Phytohabitans rumicis: one gene and its partner. The protein of the gene in region 1 interacts with the protein of each later gene in a pairwise test. Links are inferred from orthologs where the notes say so. Each region holds a gene or a part of one and is shown in the gene's direction. Other genes may lie near its edges.

Region 1 (4,683 bases):
GGTGCGCCTTGTGCCGGTGTAGTACTCGAAGAGGAGGCCGCAGGTGGCGAACGTGACCGCGATCAACCCGACCGCCAGCAGCCACCACATCCAGAAGACCAGGCCCAGGCCGGCCACCGTCGCCGCCCCGGCCAGCCCGACCGGCCAGTAGCTACCCGGGCTGAAGAAGCCGATCTCCCCCGCGCCCTCGACGATGTCGGCGTCCGGGCGGTCCTCCGGGCGCGGGTCGATACGGCGGGACACGAACCAGAAGAACCCGCCGCACATCGTGGTCAGCAGCCCGGACAGCAGCAGCCCGATGGTGCCCACCCAGTCGATCTCGCCCATCTCGGCGTTGGTCCACCACGCGTACACGACGCAGGCGAGGTACAGGAACACCGAGACGATGCCGAAGATCCGCCATTCGGTCTTCATCGCGCTGCCCTCACTTTCCGCTGGACGGGTTGAAGTTCGCGGCGTCGCGCTTGGTGTCGAACGGCTTCGTGGTGGTCGCCAGCGGCGGCTCACCGATCGCGCTCAGCGCCTCCGGCGTCGAGGCACCGTCCCGCTTGGCCGCCAGGAACTGGTCGAACTTCTCCGGCGACACGGCACGCAGCTCGAAGTTCATCATCGAGTGGTAGGTGCCGCACAGCTCGGCGCACCGGCCGACGTACCGGCCTTCCTGCTCGATGCTCGCGACCTCGAACTCGTTGCGGATGTTGCCGGGGAAGACGTCCCGCTTGAAGAGCAGCTCCGGCACCCAGAACGAGTGGATGACGTCCTTGCTGGTCTCCTCGAAGCGGATCCGCTTGCCGGTGGGCAGCACGAGCACGGGGATCACGTCGGTGGAGCCGAGCGTGGAGGCGACCGTGTTGGCGTCCGCGCCGGTGCCGTCGCGGTAGTTGAACTGCCAGTTCCACTTGAACCCGACCACCTCGACGACCACGTCAGGGTTGGGCCGCGTCTTGTCGACGTCGGTCTGAATGACCGCCGTGTAGTAGAACAGCACGCACACGACCAGGATCGGCGCGATCGTGTACAGGAACTCCATCGGCATGTTGTACCGGGTCTGCACCGGCAGCTCGTCGCCCCGCTTGCGGTAGCGCACGATGCACCAGAAGATCAGACCCCACACCAGGGCGCCGACCGCCAGCGCGGCGATGGCCGAGCCGATCCACAGGTCGTACATCCGGTTGGCCTGCGGCGTGATCCCGCCCTGCGGCCAGCCGAAACCGTCGACCGCGCTCCCGACATCGCAGCCGGCCAGCAGGGTGACCACCGCCAGCGCACCGGCGCCAAGCCCGGCGAGCCGCCCCACTCGGCGGTTGCGCGTACCCCTAGCGATCACCTGGTCCTGCCTCCCTAGCAGTGCCGTAGCGAGCAAACGGCACATTACTCGACCATGCGTCTACTACACGCCGTGGGGGTGGGTAGCGTCGTTCGCATGCAGGCGTTCTTCGACGCGGCCGCCGGCGCGCCGCTCCATCCGGTCGCGCGGCAGGCGCTGCTCGCCGCCCTTGAGGACGGCTGGGCGGACCCCGGCAAGCTCTACACGCAGGCCCGCCGGGCACGCCAGCTTCTCGACGCGGCGCGCGCCGCGACCGCCGAGATTCTTCGGGTACGCCCCGACGAGCTCGCTTTCACCCCCAGCGGCACCGCGGCGGCACACTCGGCCGTGCTGGGGACCGCGAAGGGGCGCAGCCGCGCCGGCACGGCCGTGGTGCACTCCGCGATCGAGCACTCCGCGGTGCTCTACGCGGCCGGCGCGAGCGGCGTGAGCGTGCCGGTGGACCGCCTCGGCCGGCTGGACCTGGACGCCTGGCGGGACGCGGTCGCCCGGCCCGGGGTCGCGCTGGCCGCCCTCATCAGCGCCAGCCACGAGGTGGGCACGCTGCAGCCGGTACGCGCGGCGGCCGAGGCGTGCGCCGCCGCCGGAGTGCCGCTCTACGTGGACGCGGCGCAGTCGGTCGGTCGCGTCGACGTACCCGATGGGTGGTCTGTGCTGTCCGCGAGCGCCCGGAAGTGGGGTGGTCCGGCGGGCGTGGGCCTGCTGGTGGTGCGCAAGGGCGTGCGTTGGCTGTCGCCGTACCCGGATGGTGATCGGGAGACGTGCCGTGACCTGCCGGCGATCGTGGCGGCCGCGGCGGCCCTGCGGGCGGTGAGCGCCGATCAGGCCGCGCTGGCCGCGCGGCTGGCGCCGCTGGTGGACCGGATCCGGGCGGTGGTGGCGGCGACCGTGCCGGACGTGGAGGTGGTGGGCGACCCGGACGCGCGGCTGCCGCACCTGGTGACCTTCTCCTGCCTGTACGTGGACGGCGAGGCGCTGCTGCACGCGCTGGACCGGCGCGGCTTCGCGGTCTCCTCCGGCTCGTCCTGTACGTCGTCCACGCTGCGCCCCAGCCACGTGCTGGAGGCCATGGGCGTGCTCTCGCACGGCAACGTCCGGGTCTCCCTGCACCGGGACACGACGAAGGCGGAGGTGGACCGGTTCCTGGCGGAGCTGCCCGGCGTGGTGTCCGACCTGCGCGCCGAGGCGGGGGTGGTGGGCCTGTGAGCGAGGTGGTGCTCGACTGCCTCGGCCAGCGCTGCCCGCTCCCGGTGATCGCGCTGGCCAAGCGCCTGCCCCAGGTCGAGGTGGGCACGGTCGTGCGCGTCCTGGCCGACGACCCCGCGGCGGCGAACGACATCCCGGCGTGGTGCCGCATGCGCGCCCAGGAGTACCTGGGCTCGCCGACGCCGAACGCCTACGCGGTGCGCCGGGTGTCCTAGCCCAGGTGCGGGGCCACTTCCTTGGCGGCCTCGTCGCCGTACGAGTCGGCGAGGCGGGCCAGGAAGACGTCCCGCTGGACCAGGTACTCCTGGGTGCCCACGGTCTCCAGGACCAGCGCGGCGAGCAGCGAGCCCACCTGCGCGGCCCGCTCCAGGCTGAGCCCCCAGGCGAGCGCGGCGAAGAACCCGCTGCGGAAGCCGTCGCCGACGCCCGTCGGGTCGACCGCGTCGACGTCGCGGGCGACCGGCACGTGGATGCGGTCCAGGCCGTTGCCGACGATCTCGACGCCGTCCTTGCCCAGCGTGGTGATGCGCACCTTGACCCGGTCGAGCACCTGCGCCTCGGTCAGCCCGGACTTGCTCTCCAGCAGCGATTTCTCGTACTCGTTGGTGAGCAGGTACTCGGCGCCGTTGATGAGCTTCTCCACGTCGCCGCCGTCCATGCGGGCCAGCTGCTGCGACGGGTCGGCCGCGAAGGCGTACCCCCGGATCCGGCACTCCTCGGAGTGGCGGATCATCGCGTCGGGGTCGTTCGCGCTGATCAGGACGAGGTCGAGCCCGCCGGTGCGCGCGGCGACCGGCGACAGCTCGATGTTGCGGGCCTCGCTCATCGCGCCGGCGTAGAACGACGCGATCTGGCACATGTCGACGTCGGTGGTGCACACGAAGCGGGCCGTGTGGGCGACCTCACTGATGTACACCGACTCGCAGTCCACGCCGTGCCGCTCCAGCCAGGACCGGTAGTCCGCGAAGTCCGCGCCCACCGCGCCGAGGAGCACCGGGTGCAGGCCGAGCTGGGCCATGCCGAAGGCGATGTTCGCCGCGATCCCGCCCCGCCGTACGACCAGGTCGTCGACCAGGAACGACAGGGAGACCTTGTGCAGCTGATCGGCGATGAGCTGATCGGCGAACCGACCCGGGAAATGCATCAGGTGATCGGTGGCGATCGAGCCGGTAACGGCGATCTTCATGTCGGCCCTCGGGGTCGGATGCGAAACAAGTGCGCGGGCCAGCCTATGCACAAAGCGGGACCGCCGTACAGGCGGTCCCGCTTTCCGATAGACGATGGTTTCCTAGTGGAACGAGTCGCCGCAGGCACACGACCCCTGGGCGTTGGGGTTGTCGATGGTGAAGCCCTGGGCGTCGATCCGGTCGGCGAAGTCGATGGTCGCGCCCGTGAGGTACGGCGCGCTCATCCGGTCGACGACGACCGCTACGTCGCCGAAGTCGCTCACGACGTCGCCGTCGAGCGAGCGCTCGTCGAAGAAGAGCTGGTAGCGAAGGCCCGAGCAGCCCCCCGGCTGCACTGCCACCCGCAGCCGCAGATCGTCGCGGCCTTCCTGCTCGATCAGAGCCTTGACCTTCTGCGCCGCGACGTCGGTGAGGACGACGGTGGTCGGGGCCTTAGCCTCGGTCGACTCGGACTGCGTCGAAGTGGTCACTTGCAAGTCTCCCTGCGCCGGTGCGGTTGGTTCGGTACTTATCAGGCAACGCTAGCCCGCTGGCCGGCGATTCCCAATCGGCTGTCCTTCGAGTTTAGGTCAGCGGACCCCAGAACGTCGGCGAGCACGGCTCGCTGGGTGGGTCGGGCGGACTCCTGGCGCCGCCGGCCCTCCTCCGTCAGTGTGACGAAGACACCACGCCGGTCCTGCTCACATAGGGCCCGGCAGACCAGCCCGTCACGCTCCAGGCGGGCGACCGCCCGCGACAGCGCGCTCTGGCTGAGGTGGACCAGGTCGGCGAGCTCCTGCATGCGCAGCTTGGCCTGGTCGGCGCCGGCGAGCCGGTCGATCACCTCGAACTCGCTCATGCCGAGGCCATGCTGCTCCTGCAGCTCGCGCTCCAGCGCACACGAAGCGTCGTGGTAGCGCTGCGCCAGCGCACGCCACTCGGCAACGAGCCCCGGATCCACGGACACACCGGCATCCTACCAGA
Region 2 (4,165 bases), 1.0 Mb from region 1 along the record:
GGCGCCTGCTCGGTGACGGCGCGATCGTGGTCGACGTGCGGCCGGTGCGCGACTACGCCGCCGGGCACATCCCCGGCTCGATCGCGATCCCATTGCGCGCCCAGTACGCCACCTGGCTGGGCTGGCTGATCCCACCCGAGGTACCCATCGTCATCGTGCGCAACCCCGGCCAGGACCCCGCCGACATCCGGTGGCCCGCCCTCAACGTCGGCTACACCACGATCGTCGGGGAACTCACCGGTGGACTCGCGGCCTGGTCGACCGCCGGCGAACAGGTGGCCACGGCCCGGGTGGTGAACGCGGCTGAGATGGACACCGCCAATGTGCTCGATGTGCGCCAGGCCAGCGAGACCGCCGCCGGGCACCTGCCCGGCGCGGACCTGATCGAACTCGGCGACCTGACCGGCCACGCGAGCAGCGTTCCTGCCGGTGCGGTGACGGTGATGTGCGGGCACGGCGAGCGCGCCGCCACCGGCGCGAGCCTGCTCGAACGCGCCGGCCACACCCAGGTGTCCATCCTCGCCGGAGGCGCCCACGACTGGGCCACGGCCACCGGCCGGACCCTGGCCACCGGCCGATGACCACCACCGCAAGCCCGGCACCGCCGCGGCTGGGCCTGCGCGAAAATCTGCCCCAGTTCATCCTCCTGGTCGCGGTCAACGCCCTGGTCGGCGGGATGATCGGCCAGGAGCGCACGGTGCTGCCGCTGCTGGCCGACCAGGTGTTCGGCATCGGCGCGTTCACCGCGTCGCTGACCTTCATCGTCGCGTTCGGCGTCACCAAGGCACTGACGAACCTGGCCGCCGGTGCGCTGTCGGACCGCTACGGCCGCAAACCGGTCCTCGTCGCGGGGTGGCTGATCGGCCTGCCCGTGCCCGTGCTGCTGATCTGGGCGCCGTCGTGGTGGTGGGTCATCGCCGCGAACGTCCTGCTCGGCGTCAACCAGGGCCTGACCTGGTCCACCACCATCGTCATGAAGATCGACCTCGTCGGCCCGGCCCGCCGTGGCCTGGCCATGGGCTTCAACGAGGCCGCCGGCTACCTCGCCCTCGCCGCCACCTCGGCGGCGACCGGCGCTCTGGCCGCCGAACACGGGCTGCGTCCGGCGCCGTTCCTGCTCGGGCTCGCCTTCGCCGCCCTGGGTTTGGGCCTGTCGACGCTGTTTGTCAAGGAGACCGTCCACCACGCCCGGCACGAGGCCCGCACCCACATCCCGCGCCACGGCGAGCACGACGACGCCCTGCCCGGTCGGCAAATCTTCACCCTCACCAGCTTCCGCGACAAGGCCCTGTCCGCCGCCAGCCAGGCCGGGCTGGTGAACAACCTCAACGACAGCCTCGCCTGGGGCCTGTTTCCGATCCTGTTCGCCACGTCCGGCCTCGGCGTCGCCCGCATCGGCGTCCTCGTCGCCCTGTATCCGGGAGTCTGGGGTTTCGGGCAAATGATCACCGGCGGACTGTCGGACCGGTGGGGTCGCAAATGGCTCATCGCCGCCGGCATGCTGGTGCAGGCCGCCGGGATCGCGCTGGTCGCCGCCACCACCGACTTCGCGGTGTGGGCGATCGCCGCCGTCCTGATGGGCCTTGGCACCGCCATGGTGTACCCGGTCCTGCTCGCCGTCATCGGCGACGTCGCCCACCCCACCTGGCGGGCCCGCGCCGTCGGCGTCTACCGGCTCTGGCGCGACCTCGGCTACGTCGCCGGCGCCCTGATCGCCGGGATCACCGCCGACCTGCTCGGCCTACGAGCGGCGATCTGGCTCGTCGCCGCGATCACCGCCGCCTCCGGCATCATCGTCGCGATCCGCATGTACGAGACCCACCAGCGCCACCCGGCACCAGCCTCAACGAAGGGGTGAAGAGGATGAGCACGCATCCCGGCCTGGACGGCGAGCCGATCTACCTGGACTACAACGCCACCACACCCATCGACCCGGCCGTGGTCACCGCGATGCGGCCCTACCTGGCCACCGGCTTCGGCAACCCGTCCAGCGCCCACCGCTACGCCACCGCCCCCGCCGCAGCGCTCGCCACCGCCCGTACACAAGTTGCGGCGCTTATCGGCGCCGACCCGACCGGGATCGTGTTCACCGGCTCCGGGTCCGAGGCCGACAACCTCGCCATCCGCGGCACCGTCCTCGCCGCCCCCGACCACCGGCGGCATGTGATCACCCAGGCCACCGAGCATCCCGCCGTGCTGGCCACCTGCCAAGCCCTGCACCGCCTGCACGGCATCAAGGTCACCGTCCTGCCCGTCGACGCCCACGGCCTAGTCGACCCGGCCGACCTGCACGCGGCGATCACTCCACGCACCGCCCTCGTGTCGATCATGCTGGCCAACAACGAGACCGGCACCATCCAGCCGATCGCCGAACTCGCCGCCATCGCCCACACCCACGGCGCGGTAATACACACCGACGCCGCCCAAGCCGCCGGCAAAATACCCATCGACGTCGACGCGCTCGGTGTCGACCTGGTCACCTTGGTCGGGCACAAGATGTACGCGCCCAAGGGCATCGCCGCCCTATACCGGCGCCCCGGCCTGACCCTGGAACCCATCATCTACGGCGGCGGACAAGAACACGGCCTCCGCGCGGGCACCGAGAACGTCCCCTACGCCGTCGCGCTCGGCACCGCCGCCAACCTCAGCCGCGCCAACCTCGACAGCGAACTGTCCCGACTGACCGAGCTGCGGGACCGGCTCCACCAGGCCCTCAACACCGCCCTGCCCGACCGGATACACCTCCACGGGCATGCCGATCAGCGGTTGCCCAACACCCTCAACATCAGCATCACCGGCGTACCAGGAACCGAGCTGCTCGCCGCCGTCCCCCAACTGGCCGCCTCCACCGGATCCGCCTGCCACAGCGGTATCACCGAACCCTCACCCGTCCTGACCGCCATGAGCCTCGACCGCGACCGCGCGCTCGGGGCGATACGCCTGTCGCTAGGCCGATGGACCACCACCGCCGACGTCGACCAAGCAGCCAACCTGCTCGCCACGGCCGCGCGCAGACGGCACTCCGACGCCGAACGCGAACGGCTCTGTGCGGCCGTGGAATCAGCCGGTGAGGATTCGGACCTGCGCGGCTGAGAAGGAGTCCCACGCGCCGATCGTGGCGAGTTGCGCGAGCCGTCCTGTGATCTTGTCGGTCCTCAGAGGGAGCCCGATCAGCGACCGGCTGGTCGGCTGGGTCCTGACCGTCGGCGGGCTGCTCGGCGGCGTCGCCGCATTCGTCCTGATCGTGGAGAAGATCGCGCTGCTGCGCGATCCCGGCTACACGCCCAGTTGCTCGATCAACCCGATCCTGTCCTGCGGGTCGGTCATGAACACTCCGCAGGCTGAAGTGTTCGGCTTTCCCAACCCGCTGCTCGGCGTGGCCATGTTTCCAGTGGTGGTCGCCACCGGCGTCGCCGTACTCGGAGGGATCCGGCTGCCCCGCTGGTGGTGGCTCAGCATGCAGGCCGGCACGATCCTCGGCATCGGGTTGGTGCACTGGCTGTTCGTACAAAGCCTCTACCGGATCGGCGCGCTGTGCCCGTACTGCATGGTCGTGTGGGTGGTCACGATCATCGTGTTCAGCTACACCACACTGCACAACCTCGACCGCGGCCACCTCCCGGCCCCGCCTCCTGGCGGCCGGCGGTCACCGCCGTCACCCGCCTGCACACCGCGATCCCGGTGGCGTGGCTGCTCATCCTGACCCTGCTGATCGGCGAGGCGTTCTGGACGTACTGGCGCACCTTGTTGTGACGGCGGTCGCCCGTTCACCCGGCTCGGCCATGGTCACATGGCCGAGCCGGGCCGCTGCTGAGCTGCTTCGCTGATGGGCGAAGGGAGAGCGGGTGCGGTTTACGACCCGGGCGCTGCGTCAGTGCCCCGGTGGCGGCTGGGACCGCATCGGGGGTGGGAGCGCGCATGTGAGCCGCTGCCGGACACTCCGGCCCATATCTGCGCCGGGCCTGGCGACTCTGGCTGATCAGCCGTACGCCCAAGGGCGGCGTACCGGTGATCGATGACGGCCTGTGCCCCCGACACGATGACATACGACTGCGGCGATGGCGGGGCTCAACGCCGCTTCACGACCGCAAGCACCCTAATACAGGATTTGCTGTATCCAGAGTTCGCTGTACTCTCATGAGTTATGGAGACGGTGTCGTACGGG

What was found.
Region 2: the proteins of Prum_RS28715 (region 1) and Prum_RS33575 interact in binary tests that used the Escherichia coli proteins (3 or more experiments, as listed by UniProt). The link is inferred for Phytohabitans rumicis from one-to-one orthologs.

Annotation. Positions count from the first base shown.
Region 1 is NZ_BLPG01000001.1:6,303,644-6,308,326, reverse strand. Bases 1,171-4,138 are described here. They hold Prum_RS28715 (sulfurtransferase TusA family protein), read left to right. Parts: upstream 1,171-2,529; coding sequence 2,530-2,748; downstream 2,749-4,138. Other genes in these bases: erpA (iron-sulfur cluster insertion protein ErpA), read right to left, coding at 3,822-4,138; Prum_RS28710 (carbohydrate kinase family protein), read right to left, coding at 2,745-3,719; Prum_RS28720 (cysteine desulfurase family protein), read left to right, coding at 1,424-2,533; ctaC (aa3-type cytochrome oxidase subunit II), read right to left, coding at 1,171-1,327. In the rest of the region: Prum_RS28730 (cytochrome c oxidase subunit 4), read right to left, coding at 1-414; more of ctaC, read right to left, coding at 425-1,170; more of erpA, read right to left, coding at 4,139-4,190; Prum_RS28700 (MarR family winged helix-turn-helix transcriptional regulator), read right to left, coding at 4,232-4,666. UniProt on the Escherichia coli protein: Sulfur carrier protein involved in sulfur trafficking in the cell. Part of a sulfur-relay system required for 2-thiolation during synthesis of 2-thiouridine of the modified wobble base 5-methylaminomethyl-2-thiouridine (mnm(5)s(2)U) in tRNA.
Region 2 is NZ_BLPG01000001.1:7,347,505-7,351,669, reverse strand. What follows is about bases 1,044-3,978. They hold Prum_RS33575 (cysteine desulfurase family protein), read left to right. Parts: upstream 1,044-1,863; coding sequence 1,864-3,093; downstream 3,094-3,978. Other genes in these bases: Prum_RS33570 (vitamin K epoxide reductase family protein), read left to right, coding at 3,146-3,703; Prum_RS33580 (MFS transporter), read left to right, coding at 1,044-1,858. Also shown: Prum_RS33585 (MBL fold metallo-hydrolase), read left to right, coding at 1-581; more of Prum_RS33580, read left to right, coding at 578-1,043; Prum_RS33565 (ArsR/SmtB family transcription factor), read left to right, coding at 4,145-4,165. UniProt on the Escherichia coli protein: Master enzyme that delivers sulfur to a number of partners involved in Fe-S cluster assembly, tRNA modification or cofactor biosynthesis. Catalyzes the removal of elemental sulfur from cysteine to produce alanine.